3 regions of the Halomonas sp. DP1Y21-3 genome follow, and region 1 is predicted to be linked to each of the others. Evidence: predicted binding sites of a transcription regulator. Region 1 holds the regulator's gene; each other region holds the start of a gene.

What was found. Region 1 encodes FNR, which switches genes on or off when oxygen is low (the NO sensors DNR and NnrR bind a similar motif). Its sites were predicted from a motif close to TTGATNTANATCAA; they were not measured.
Region 2: the regulator FNR is predicted to act here: its motif matches at 2,218-2,231, upstream of hemN (oxygen-independent coproporphyrinogen III oxidase).
Region 3: the regulator FNR is predicted to act here: its motif matches at 2,985-2,998, upstream of petA (ubiquinol-cytochrome c reductase iron-sulfur subunit).

The regions. Positions count from the first base shown of each region.
Region 1 covers NZ_JAHVJM010000001.1:799,507-803,784, forward strand. The annotation lists gene KUV74_RS03450 (heavy metal translocating P-type ATPase) at 1-565, shown strand, start outside; gene ccoS (cbb3-type cytochrome oxidase assembly protein CcoS) at 562-792, shown strand; gene KUV74_RS03460 (sulfite exporter TauE/SafE family protein) at 789-1,475, shown strand; gene fnr (fumarate/nitrate reduction transcriptional regulator Fnr) at 1,630-2,370, shown strand; gene ttcA (tRNA 2-thiocytidine(32) synthetase TtcA) at 2,531-3,490, opposite strand; gene KUV74_RS03475 (hypothetical protein) at 3,887-4,126, opposite strand; gene KUV74_RS03480 (3'-5' exonuclease) at 4,245-4,278, opposite strand, start outside.
Region 2 covers NZ_JAHVJM010000003.1:610,595-614,872, forward strand. The annotation lists gene KUV74_RS11370 (NosR/NirI family protein) at 1-1,554, opposite strand, end outside; gene KUV74_RS11375 (c-type cytochrome) at 1,610-1,927, opposite strand; gene hemN (oxygen-independent coproporphyrinogen III oxidase) at 2,326-3,711, shown strand; gene KUV74_RS11385 (adenosylcobalamin-dependent ribonucleoside-diphosphate reductase) at 3,946-4,278, shown strand, end outside.
Region 3 covers NZ_JAHVJM010000006.1:164,508-168,785, reverse strand. The annotation lists gene sspA (stringent starvation protein SspA) at 1-24, opposite strand, end outside; gene KUV74_RS17350 (cytochrome c1) at 202-972, opposite strand; gene KUV74_RS17345 (cytochrome b) at 972-2,231, opposite strand; gene petA (ubiquinol-cytochrome c reductase iron-sulfur subunit) at 2,231-2,830, opposite strand; gene rpsI (30S ribosomal protein S9) at 3,204-3,593, opposite strand; gene rplM (50S ribosomal protein L13) at 3,607-4,035, opposite strand; gene zapE (cell division protein ZapE) at 4,257-4,278, opposite strand, start outside.

The DNA.
Region 1 (4,278 bases):
CGACGCCGCCGAGACCCTCGCCGCCCTCGCCCAGCGAGGGCTTGCCATCGAGATCCTGTCGGGCGACCGCGCCGTCAACGTTGGCCAGCTTGCCCGCACACTGGGCGTCGATCAGTGGCGTGGCGAGGCCTCCCCCGAGGACAAGCTCGGGCACTTGAAGGCGCGACAGGCACAGGGCGAAAAGGTGGCCATGGTCGGTGATGGCATCAATGACGTGCCGGTACTGGCCGGCGCCGACCTCGCCATCGCCATGGCCGGGGCCAGCGACCTCACCCGCACCCGCGCCGATCTGGTATTGCTGGGCGAACCGCTCACGGGTATCGTCGAAGCCATCGAGGTGGCCCGCCAGACCCGTCGCATCATTCGCCAGAATCTGTCCTGGTCGGTGCTCTACAATGTCGTGGCGCTGCCCGCAGCGGCGCTGGGCTTCGTGCCCCCTTGGCTTGCCGCCATCGGCATGTCACTCAGCTCGTTGCTGGTCATCGGCAATGCCCTGCGTCTGCGGCGCGGACGCACCAGGCCGACCGCGACGCCTTCACCCGTCACCGCAAGCCCCGGCCCATGAGCATCCTTTACCTGTTGATACCCTTGTCGTTGATCCTGCTGGGCCTGGCGGTCTGGGCCTTCTTCTGGGCGGTGCGCAACGACCAGTTCGAGGACCTCGAAGGCCCCGCCTATCGCATCCTGTTCGAGGATGAGGACGACACTCGCGGTGCCGATGACGGCGCTTCCTCTTCCGAAACGCCTGCGCAGACATCCGATCGTGGTCCATCGTCCAGAGGGCCTGAGTGAACCCTACCGGCCTGGAACTGCCTCCCATGATGGCGGCCTTCGTGTTTGGCCTGCTCGGCGGTGCACACTGTATTGGCATGTGCGGCGGTATCATGAGCGCCCTGACCTTTGCCATCCCACCCAGCATGCGTCAACCTTGGCGGGTGAGCACACTTGTGCTCGGCTACAATGTAGGTCGTATCACCAGCTACTGTGTGGCGGGCGCTCTGGTTGCCGCCCTGGGTTCGGTGATCGGCCTTTCGCCGACCCTGCGTGGCCTGATGCAGATCGTCGCCAGCCTGATGTTGATCCTGATGGCGCTTTACATTGCCGATCTATGGAAAGGCCTGCGTCACGTCGAGGCACTGGGACGTCACCTCTGGAGGTACCTGGAACCCGCCGGCAGACGCCTGTTGCCGGTGGTGCGTCTGCCCCAGGCGGTGGCGCTGGGCGCCATCTGGGGCTGGCTGCCCTGTGGCCTGGTGTACTCGATGCTGGCCTGGAGCCTGGCACGGGCCGAGCCCCTCGAGGGCGCACTGCTGATGGCGAGCTTCGGTCTTGGCACGCTTCCGGCGCTGGTGGTGACGGGCCTCGCCGCCAGACAAATGCAGGCCCTGCTGGCGCATCGGGCAACACGCCTTGTCGCCGCTGGCATGATCATCGCCTTTGCCGTCTGGCAACTTTGGACTGGGCTGCATCAATGACGCATCCTACCTCTAAGTTATTAATCCTAAAGAGGTAGGCACCACTTTTAGCTGATCTGAGGGTGTAGAATAGTGCCATCAACGTGCTGTACGGGCGACGTCTGTTCTCCCCATGGCCCAGTCAATATCGATCCCAGATCCACAGGAGCTGCGAATGAGTCCTACGGCCCAAGATCGGCGGCGTCCCATGCTGCATGAGACTCGCTGTGAGTCCTGCAGCCTGAGTTCCTTGTGCCTTCCGCTGTCGCTGGAGACCGCCGACCTCGAGCGCTTCGATTCCATCATCCGTCGTCACCCGCCGATCAAGAAAGGCACACGATTGGTCGAGCAGGGAGATCGCTTCACCAGCGTCTTCGCGGTCCGATCGGGGAGTCTCAAGCAGATCACCACCGAAGGCAGCGGCGAAGCTCAGTTGACCAACTTCTTCCTGCCCAGTGAACTGGTTGGGCTGGATGGCATCGACGACGGCCGCTATCCCGGCAGCGTGGTGGCGCTGGAGACCACCACGGTGTGCGAGATTCCCTTCGACCGCCTCGATGCGCTGACCCAGACCCTACCGGAGCTGCGTGCCCAGCTGTTTCGCACCCTGAGCAAGGAGCTGCGAGAGGACCGCCGGATGATGCAGCTGCTGTCACGCAAGACCGCCGATCAGCGCCTGGCCTGCTTCTTCCTCGGCCTGTCGGACCGCTTCCGCCGCCGCGGCTATTCACCGTTCAGCTTCCGCCTGTCCATGTCCCGCGCCGACATCGGCAATCACCTGGGGCTGGCGGTGGAAACGGTCAGCCGTATCCTCGGGCGTTTCCAGCAGCAGGATCTGGTGGCGGTATCGGGACGTGAGGTCAATATCCTCGATCTGACCGCGCTGTCGACCCTGGCCGACACCGAAGTTACCTGAGCGGGCCTGGCAGCAGTGTGTCGGGCCTGGCCGGCAGGGCCCTGTATCCATGATCTGGAAAGCAAAGCGTAATAGATGGCGTGTGACAAGAAAGAGGCCGCATCCGGAGATGCGGCCTCTTTTGCTGTCATGGCGTCATGCACATTCGCTGTTGGCGAGATCAGCCGGCATCCACCACGTCGATGCGCCGGGCCTGGCGTTCGGCCTGTACGGCCTCCAGCCCCTCGAAGTCGAACAGTTGCCGATCCGCCAGCTGCGACGGCGCCACATTGGTCACCGCCTTGAACATGCTCTCGAGGCGCCCGGGATGCTTGACCTCCCACTCGGCCAGCATCTCCTTGACCACCTGGCGCTGCAGGTTGGGCTGGGAACCACACAGGTTGCACGGGATGATCGGGAACTCCATCGCCTCGCTGTAGGCCTGGATATCGGCCTCGCGGCAGTACGCCAGCGGACGGATGACAATGTTCTTGCCGTCGTCGGAGAGCAGCTTGGGCGGCATCGCCTTGAGGCTGCCACCGAAGAACATGTTCAGAAACAGCGTCTCGAGAATGTCCTCGCGGTGGTGGCCCAGAGCGATCTTGGTCGCCCCGATCTCCTCGGCGAAACCATAGAGCGAGCCGCGCCGCAGGCGTGAGCAGAGCGCGCAGGTGGTCTTGCCCTCCGGCGTCTTCTCCTTCACCACCGAATAGGTGTCGCGCTCGAGGATGTGGTAGTCCACGCCGATGCTGTCCAGATAGTTCGGCAGCACATGCTCCGGAAAGCCCGGCTGCTTCTGATCCAGATTCACCGCCACCAGCGAGAAGTTGACCGGCGCGTTGCGCTGAAGGCTGCGCAGGATCTCGAGCATGGTGTAGCTGTCCTTGCCACCAGACAGACACACCATGATCTTGTCGTCTTCCTGGATCATGCCGTAGTCGATGATGGCGTTGCCGGCCTGGCGGCGCAGGCGCTTCTGCAGCTTGTTGAATTCACGCCGTGCCTTGGCCTGAACTTGGGCTTCCGTCTGATCGCCACCCGCAGCAGGGTCGGCCGGGCTGACGCCGGCATCGATCGAGAGATGGTCATCCTCGGGGGTACGGGGATCGAACAGGGTGGCGGAGGCGGACTGTGGCGACATGGGAGCGGGACATCACGGCTGAAAATGAAAGAGGCGCCAGTCTACCATCCGGACGCTTTAGTGGCGAAGAGGTCAGCGACCGCTTACCCCGGCGAGGACAATACGGCAGGGGCTTTTCGTCGGCGGCACATCGGAAACCGCCAAGGACGACACCGCCGTAGTGGCGCCCTTGCGCGTCGTGGCCTGGTCTGGCCTGGCCTGGCAAGTCGAAGAACGCAAGTGCCTGTCAGCCAGGCCCTAGGCGCTGTCCGAAAAGTCGACGAGCGAAGGTTAGACAAGGCAAAAATCGGTGAGAAAGCGCAGTTTACGGGGTGTAAATGAGCATTTTGACCGGGCTGGCGCACCAGACGATTTTTAACGCCGTATTACCGAGCGCAGGCACTTTTCAGACAAGCCCTAGACGACGTTCAGCGCCAGCAGATAGCGCACCACCACGCCCAGCAACAGCAGCAGGATGCCGGCACGTTGCCAGCCAAACTCGCGCACGGTCAGGGTCAGGCGCTTCTCCCAGAACTTGACCATGCCCCACAGGTCCCGGGTACGGCGATAGTACTGGAGGTAGGCCACCAGCACCGAGACCAGGCCCAGCGCCAGCAGCGTGGGCTCGAGAAGGGTCAACATGGCGTGCAGACTCATGACAGGATCTCCTTGCAGGTGAATGGTTGCCGGTGCGGGCGGCACCGGGTCAGCGCGGATGACGGCAACGGGTCAGCGCGGATGACGGCAACGGGTCAGCGCGGATGACGGCACCGGGTCAGCGCGATGGCGCCGTGAGTGCCCCGCTCTCC
Region 2 (4,278 bases), on a different contig from region 1:
GCTGCGGCCCCACAGCACCAGAGTGACCGCCACGAAGACCCACAGCACGAACATCAGCGGGTCGATCAGGAAGGCCGACCAGCTGAAGCCATGGCTGGCGGAATTGGCGACGGCAGGGATGACGGCATGGATCAGCGCCAGCACATTGACCACCGAGAGCTGGGCCAGCGACACCCAGCCGATATAGACCAGGGTGTAGAGCAGGAAGGCCTTGCGCAGCAGGCGCGGGCGACGCGCCAGGGCGTCCTGGAACGCCAGGATCAGTGACAGCGTCACCAGTCCAGCACCAAGCCCGATCAGCTCTAGCCGACTCTGCTGCCACATCTCGAGCCACAGCGGGGCGGGCTCCACCGGCTCGGGGCGCTCGATAAAGGCCTCGGGCAGCGCCTGGTCGAGATGAAAGCGGGTGAACTCCTGGGTCAGCGGCCCCGAGGCCCGGCGCACCAGCAGGTTCAGCCGCCAGGGCGTGCCCGGGTCGAAGTGGGCGTCCTCGTGGATCACGAAGATGTCGCGTTCGCTTAGTGCGGGGGCTCCGTCGATGGCCAGGCGCGGCAGGCGGCGCTGGTCGCTGTCGTGGAAGCTGATCGAGGCGTTGCCCTGGACCAGCTCGATACGATCGAAGATGCCGCCGCGCACGTAGCCCGACCCCTTGTAGGAAAAGCTGCCATCGGCGAGCAGGGCAACGGCGTGTTCGCCGGGGGCGAGGCTCGCCATCAACTGGTCGTAGCCGCGCTCGCCGAGCAGATTGCGGCCAACGCTCGGCGCATTGAGGTAGCCCAGGTAAAGATCGATGAAGGTGGCGTCGCGGGGCGGACGCTGGCCGCTCAGGTAGTGCTCCGCCGGGGTGCCGGCGAAGGCGTCATCGACCTCTCCCTGGCGCAGGGTCAGGTGACCCAGTGCCCCCTGGTCGAGCAGTTCCTGCCAGTCGGCGGGCGCGTAGACCTCGTCGCGCACACGGGCGATTGGCGCTGCCGCGGGGTCTTCGATCAGCCCAAGGGCGGCGGCGACCAGGCGTCCTGCCCGCATGATGGTGTCGTTGACCACGATGACGGTCACGGTGGCGCCGGAGATGGCATCGACGTCCTCTCCCACCTCCAGGCGCGACGTCACCGGGGTGCCGAGGTGCTGGTCGGCGAAGTCGTCCAGGCGCTCTGACGGGATACCAACCAGCATGATCGGCTCGGAATGATTGAGCACCTTGGCCAGGCGCAGGCTGGCGGAAGGATCGATGGCGATCAGCAGGTTGACCGGCTTGCCCGAGTAGGCGGGGATCGGCGCGACCTCGGCGCTCTCGAAGGCGTAGCCGACCAGTTCGTCGCCACGGTAGAGCGCATTGACCGGCCACGGCAGGTCGGCCACCGGCTCTATTCTGTCGGTACCGGGAAAGGCCTGCTGAAACAGGGCGAGGTCACCCTTGGCGCTGCCAAGGTCACCGGGATACTGATCGAATTCCAGCGCCAGGGCGGGCAGGCTCAACCACATCGCCAACAGCACGACAAGCAGGCGCAGGAGAGAAGACCAGTGGCGGGGAAATTGGCGGGGGGCTTGGGTCATGGCATGACCTCGAGGCGCAAAGCGCCCCAAGGACGCTTCGCGCACCAGGGTGGGATCAGGGCGTCAGCGACGAGAAGTAGGCGGCGATGTCGGCGATATCCTGATCCGACAGGGCCGCCGCCTGGGGCGCCATGATGGCGGACATGCCACCACCGCGCTGACCCTCGCGGTAGGCCTTGAGCGCGCTTTCCAGGTACGGAGCGTTCTGACCCGCCAGGTTGGGATAGATCGGTCCGGTGGCCTTGCCGTCGGTGCCATGGCAGGCGGCGCAGGCGCCGATCTTGGTTTCACCGGCGGCGGCGTCGCCGGCGGCCTGGGCGTTGAGACTGAACAGACAGGCGGCGCCAAGCGCGGCCAGGGGGATCCATTTCATGATGAGCGCTCCTCGGTCTTGGGGCGTGATACCTGACGCAAGCGGCGTGCGGCTTGGGTCAGGCATCACGGTTTGTGCGGGATGTCCCTTGGGACTCTCGAGTATTGGAGCGCTCAGCGACAATACCCTATGACGTTGGTCAACTTTAGGCGGGGAGAGGTACGTCTTCCGTACTATGCTTGATCGGGATCACTGGGATGGCAGGGGCATCATTGCGGTTGGCTCGCGTTTGCACTACCTCGGGCGAGAACACGCCACAGGGGCAAGCGCCGTGATGCCGCTGCCGTGATTTGATGCAGATCATGTCTGGCTTCGTCTTGCCGGGACGGGCGGATTCGACGTGCGACAATGCCGACAGATGCCGCCGTCGGGCGGTCGTGTCACGAGGGGCCTTGTCGATGTCATCCGATGTTTTGCCGTTTCAGCGTGCGCTGGTCGAGAAGTACGACCGTCCAGGGCCGCGCTACACCTCCTATCCCACCGCGCCGCACTTCCACGACGGTTTCGGTGTCGCCGACTATCGCCAGGCGGTCGAGCGCAGCCAGCAGGGGGAGCCGAAGCCGCTGTCGGTCTACGTCCATGTGCCCTTCTGCGAAAGCCTCTGCTACTACTGTGCCTGCTCCAAGATCATTACGCACAATCGCGAGCGTGCCGCCGACTACCTGGCGCTGCTCAAGCGCGAGATCGCCCTGCAGGCGGCGCTGTTCGACGAGACCCGGGAGCTCAACCAGCTGCACCTGGGTGGGGGCACCCCGACCTTTCTGTCCAATGACCAGCTCAAGGGGCTGATCGACGCCCTGGCGCGCCACTTCCGGTTCGCCCCGGAGCAGCGCCGGGAATTCTCGCTGGAGGTGGATCCGCGTACGGTGACCCCCGCCCAGATCCATGAACTGCGCGAGATGGGCTTCAATCGTCTGAGCTTCGGCGTCCAGGACTTCGATCCGCTGGTGCAGAAGGCGGTCAACCGCGTGCAGAGCGAGGCCCAGGTGGCGGCCCTGGTGGACGCCGCCCGGGACGCCGGCTTCGCCTCGGTGTCGGTGGACCTGATCTATGGGCTGCCGCTGCAGACCCGCGACAGCTTCGACGCCACCCTGGCCAAGGTGGTGGCGCTGAGACCCGACCGCATCGCCGCCTACAGCTACGCCCACCTGCCGTCGCTGTTCAAGGCCCAGCGGCTGATCCGCGACGAGGACATGCCGCCGCCCGGGCGCAAGCTCGAGTTGCTCGAGCTGACCATCGAGCGGCTGACCCAGGCGGGCTACGTCTATATCGGCATGGACCACTTCGCCCTGCCCGAGGACGAACTCAGCAGAGCCCGTCACGACGGTACCCTGCAGCGCAATTTCCAGGGCTACTCGACCCACGCTCAGTGCGACATGATCGGGCTCGGGGTCACCTCCATCGGCAAGGTCGGCGACGCCTACAGCCAGAACGTCAAGACCACCGCCGAGTACGCCGAGCACCTCGAGGCCGGGCGGCTGCCGGTGTTGCGGGGCTATCGGTTGAGCGACGAAGACCAGCTGCGTGCCGAACTGATCACCTCGCTGATGTGTCACGGCGAGGTGCGCTTCGCCGAGTTCGAAGCCCGTCACGCTATCGACTTTCGCACGCATTTCGCCAGCGCCCTCGACCAGCTCGACGAGATGCAGGCCGACGGCTTGATCGAGATCAAGCAGCAAGCGCTCAGGGTACTGCCGGCAGGACGCCTGATGATGCGCAACGTGGCCATGGCCTTCGATGCCTACCTGGTCCCCGGCAGCGGGCGCTTCTCGCGCACCGTCTAGCCGGCTCTATCGCGGCTGCCCCGGGGCGAGACGCCCGGGGTAGGCCGCGCTACCTTTCATGCGCCAAAGCCGAATTAACGATCGGGTCTTCCATGGCCCGATTTTTCGTTTATATTGTGCCGCCGGTCGAAAATTTTACTATATCTGGTAGGGTGCCCGAGCTTATCCGGAGCGCGCATCCGCCCCTTTACGACCCCGTTTATTTGCCGGTAACTTCATCGGAGACAAGCTTTCATGACCACATCCGCCAAGGCCGCCGCCCTGTCGCAGGAGGTTCCCATGCAGGGCCCCTCGTATGACATCTGGGACGCCAAGTATCGCTTGAAGGACCGCCACGGCCAGCCCGTCGACGCCGACCTTCAGGCCACCTGGGACCGCGTGGCCAAGGCGCTGGCCGCCGTCGAGGGCGACGCCGCCGACAAGTGGCTGCCGAAGTTTCGCTGGGCGCTGGAAAACGGCGCCGTGCCGGCAGGCCGGATCACCTCCAACGCCGGAGCCGAGGGCTACAAGCCCGCGGTCAGCCTGATCAACTGCACGGTATCGCGGACCATTCGCGACTCCATGCAC
Region 3 (4,278 bases), on a different contig from region 1:
CGACCGCTTGGCCACTACACCCATGAAACAATCCTCGCATCAGTTCAAGCCGGGATGATAACACGACAACCCCCTTCTCGGGGGGGCATCAGGGGCACATCTTTGCTCCCGCAGCGGGTCCGCCCGGGCGCAACGATGATACCAGAAAAGGCAACGGGCGCGTGGTCATCGACCCCGCGCCCGCCATGGTGGACCAATCGGTCAGTGAATGTCTCGCCAGTACTCGCGCTTGAGGAAGTAGGCGATGATGCCAAACAGCAGGATGAAGATCAGCACCTTCGGTCCCAGCGCCTGGGCATGCAGCTTGGACGGCTCGCCCACGTAGGCCAGGAAGTTGGTCAGATCATACACCGCCTGCTCGAACTCCTTGGGCTCCATGCTGCCCGGCGACGTCACCTGCAGGGTCTCGCAGGACTGGTACTTGCCGGTCAGCGGATCGAGTTCGGCGTCACCGACCGCATGGTCGGAGGCTGCACAGACCTTCTCCTGCACCCCCTGCAGCGGCTCGAGCACGTTGGGCATGCCCACCGCCGGGAACACCACATTGTTGACCCCGGTGGCACGCTCGCTGTCACGATAGAAGCTCAGCAGATAGCTGTAGATCCAGTCGGTGCCGCGCAGCCTGGCTTCCAGGGTCAGATCCGGCGGCGCCTTGCCGAACCATACCTCGGCATCCTCGGCGCTCATCGCCTTGTGCATCTGGTCGTTGTACCCCAGTTCCGGCGAGAAGATCAGATTGTCCTCGACCAGATCCTGGGGCATCCCCAGATCCTCGGCCGCGCGGGAGAAACGCTGGTACTCCAGGGAATGACAGCCCATGCAGTAGTTGACGTAGAGCTTCATCCCGTTCTGCAGCGAGGCCTGGTTCTCCAGATCCGGCGACATGCTGCGCAGGTGCACCCCCTCGCCGCCCGCGGCGAAGGAGCAAAGCGGGACCAGCGCGAAGAGCAGTGCGAACAGTTGCTTTTTCATTAGCCAGTCACCCTTTCAGGAACGGGTTTGGTCTTCTCCAGCCGCGTATAGATGGGCATCAACACGAAGAAGGCGAAGTAGATCACGGTGCAGATCTGGGCCAGCAGCGTCCTGGCGCCGGTCGGCGGCAGCACCCCGAGCACCCCGAGGATGACAAAGCTGATCGCGAACAGCACCAGCATCACCTTGGAGATCCAGCCCTTGTAGCGCATGGAGCGCACCGGAGAGCGGTCGAGCCAGGGCAGCACGAACAGCACCGCAATGGCCGCCCCCATGAAGATGACCCCGAGGAACTTGGCGTCCAGCCCAAACAGCGAGAAGGTGATGGCGCGCAGGATCGCGTAGAAGGGCGTGAAGTACCACACCGGGGCGATATGATCCGGCGTCTTCAGCGGGTTGGCCGGCTCGAAGTTTGGCTTCTCGAGGAAGTAGCCGCCGCCTTCGGGGAAGTAGAAGATCACCGCGCAGAACACGAACAGGAACACCGCCACTCCGACGATATCCTTCACCGTGTAGTACGGATGGAAGGGAATGCCGTCCAGCGGCTTGCCGGTCTCGTCCTTCTTGGCCTTGATATCGATGCCGTCGGGATTGTTGGACCCCACCTCGTGCAAGGCAATGATGTGCAACACCACCAGCGCCAGGATCACGATAGGCAGCGCCACCACGTGCAGGGCAAAGAAGCGGTTCAGCGTGATCCCGGAGATCAGATAGTCACCGCGCACCCACTGGGCCAGGTCGGGACCGATACTCGGGATGGCGGAGAACAGCGAGATGATGACCTGGGCACCCCAGTAGGACATCTGTCCCCAGGGCAGCAGATAGCCCATGAAGGCTTCGGCCATCAGCGCCAGGTAGATCGCCATGCCGAAGATCCACACCAGCTCGCGCGGCGCCTTGTAGGAGCCATAGAGCAGGCCGCGGAACATGTGCAGGTAGACCACCAGGAAGAACGCCGAGGCGCCGGTGGAGTGCATGTAGCGGATCAGCCAGCCGTACTCGACATCACGCATGATGTACTCGACGGAGGCGAAGGCACCCTCGGCGCTGGGGTTGAAGCTCATGGTCAGCCAGACACCGGTGAGGATCTGATTGACCAGCACCAGCAGCGCCAGGGAGCCGAAGAAGTACCAGAAGTTGAAGTTCTTGGGCGCGTAGTACTCGGACAGATGCTCCTGCCACATCTGGGTGGCGGGGAAGCGATCATCGACCCAGCGCATGAAACCGCGTTCGGCCTTGGCCTTGTTGGGATTCGCCATTATGCGCCCTCCCCGTCTTCGCCGACCACGATGACCGACTCGTTGACAAAGTAGTAGGGTGGAACTTCCAGGTTCACCGGAGCGGGCACATTGCGAAACACCCTGCCCGCCAGGTCGAAGCGCGAACCATGGCACGGGCAGAAGAAGCCACCGGGCCAGTCATCGACACCGACGCCTTCGGCGTTGGGCTCCGGCTTGAACAGCGGTGAACAGCCCAGATGCGTACAGATGCCGACCAGCACACCGATCTCGGGCCGAATGGAGCGCAGCGAACCGCCGGCATAGTCCGGCTGCATCGGCTTGGCGGAATCCGGATCTGCCAGCACCTCGTCGGTCAACGCCTCGGTACGTTCGATCATCTCCGGCGTGCGATTGATGACCCATACAGGACGGCCCCGCCACTCGACGGTCATTCGCTGCCCGGGTTCGAGCTTCGAAATATCCGCCTGAACGGGCGCACCCGCCGCCCGAGCCCTGGCACTAGGCTGCCAGGAAGCCACAAAGGGTACCGCTACCCCGACGGCGCCGACTGCTCCAACTACGGAGGTCGCCCCTACGAGGAAACGGCGTCGCCCTTTGTTCACGCCGTTGTCTGCCATGATCTGGTTTCTCCCATCAGACTTTATCCGTTGTTGTTTTCACGGCCCCTTGAATGTCCGTGACCACGGATACAAGTGGATTGTATGTTAGGAAATCCCCCCCACCGGCACAAGAAGCCGGCTGACCCAGACCCCCTGCGCAAGCCCCAGACAATTGACGTGGAACAACTTTATACCACTGTGCCTGTTCGCCTTGAGGGACAGGGCGGCTCAAAAGGCATAGACGATGACAGATTAACGAGGGAAACAAGCGCCGCCAGGCGACCCGATGATCCCCACCACCAGAGCACTACAGCACACAATTTTTCGAACCCCGGACACGACAACGCCCGGGCCAATGGCCCGGGCGTTGTTGATCGGCAAGCGTGGCTGATTAACGCTTGGAGAACTGCGGGCGACGACGCGCCTTGCGCAGACCGACCTTCTTACGCTCGACTTCACGTGCGTCACGAGTGACGTAGCCGGCAGCACGCAGCGGCTGACGGAAGTCCTCGTTGTACTGCATCAGGGCACGGGTGATGCCGTGACGAATGGCGCCGGCCTGGGCGCTGCCGCCGCCACCCTTGACGGTGACATAGACGTCGAACTGGCCGAGGGTCTCGGTCAGTTCCAGCGGCTGGCGAACCACCATGCGGCCAGTCACGCGACCGAAGTATTCGTTCAGGTCACGGCTGTTGACGGTGATCTTGCCGGTGCCCGGCTTGAGGAAGACGCGCGCGGTTGAGGTCTTGCGGCGCCCGGTACCGTAATACTGCTGTGTCATGGCGAAGATCCCCTCAGATGTTCAGTTCTTGCGGCTGCTGGGCAGCGTGCGGATGTTCGGAACCGGCGTAGACCTTGAGCTTGGCGTGCATGGCACGGCCCAGCGGACCCTTCGGCAGCATGCCCTTGACGGCACCTTCGATGACACGCTCGGGAGCGTGGTCGATCAGCTGGCTGAAGGTCATGGAACGCAGGCCACCCGGGTAACCGGTGTGACGATGGTACATCTTGTCGCTGGCCTTGTTGCCGGTGACCTTAACCTTCTCGGCATTGATCACGACGATGTAGTCGCCGGTATCAACGTGAGGAGTGTATTCCGGCTTGTGCTTGCCACGCAGGCGGCGAGCAATTTCGGTAGCCAGACGACCGAGCGTCTTGTCCGCGGCATCGACGACATACCAGTCGCGCTGGACGGACTGCGGCTTAGCACTGAACGTCTTCATGGATGAAATCACCAATTCGATGTGTTGGATCCCTTTCGTCGTGTTGTGGACACCCGACAGGTGTTCAGCGAGACCACGCCGCGAAGAGATCATCCCTATTTTTCTTGGTTGCGCGGCACCCGGAAATCCGGACGATGCCGCCACAACGGTCGAGCGAGCGCGCATTCTACATGAGCGAAAGCGTGCCGTCACCCCCTCGGACACACGCAATCACCGTCGGTTCAAGGCTTGTGGGGCAGCGCC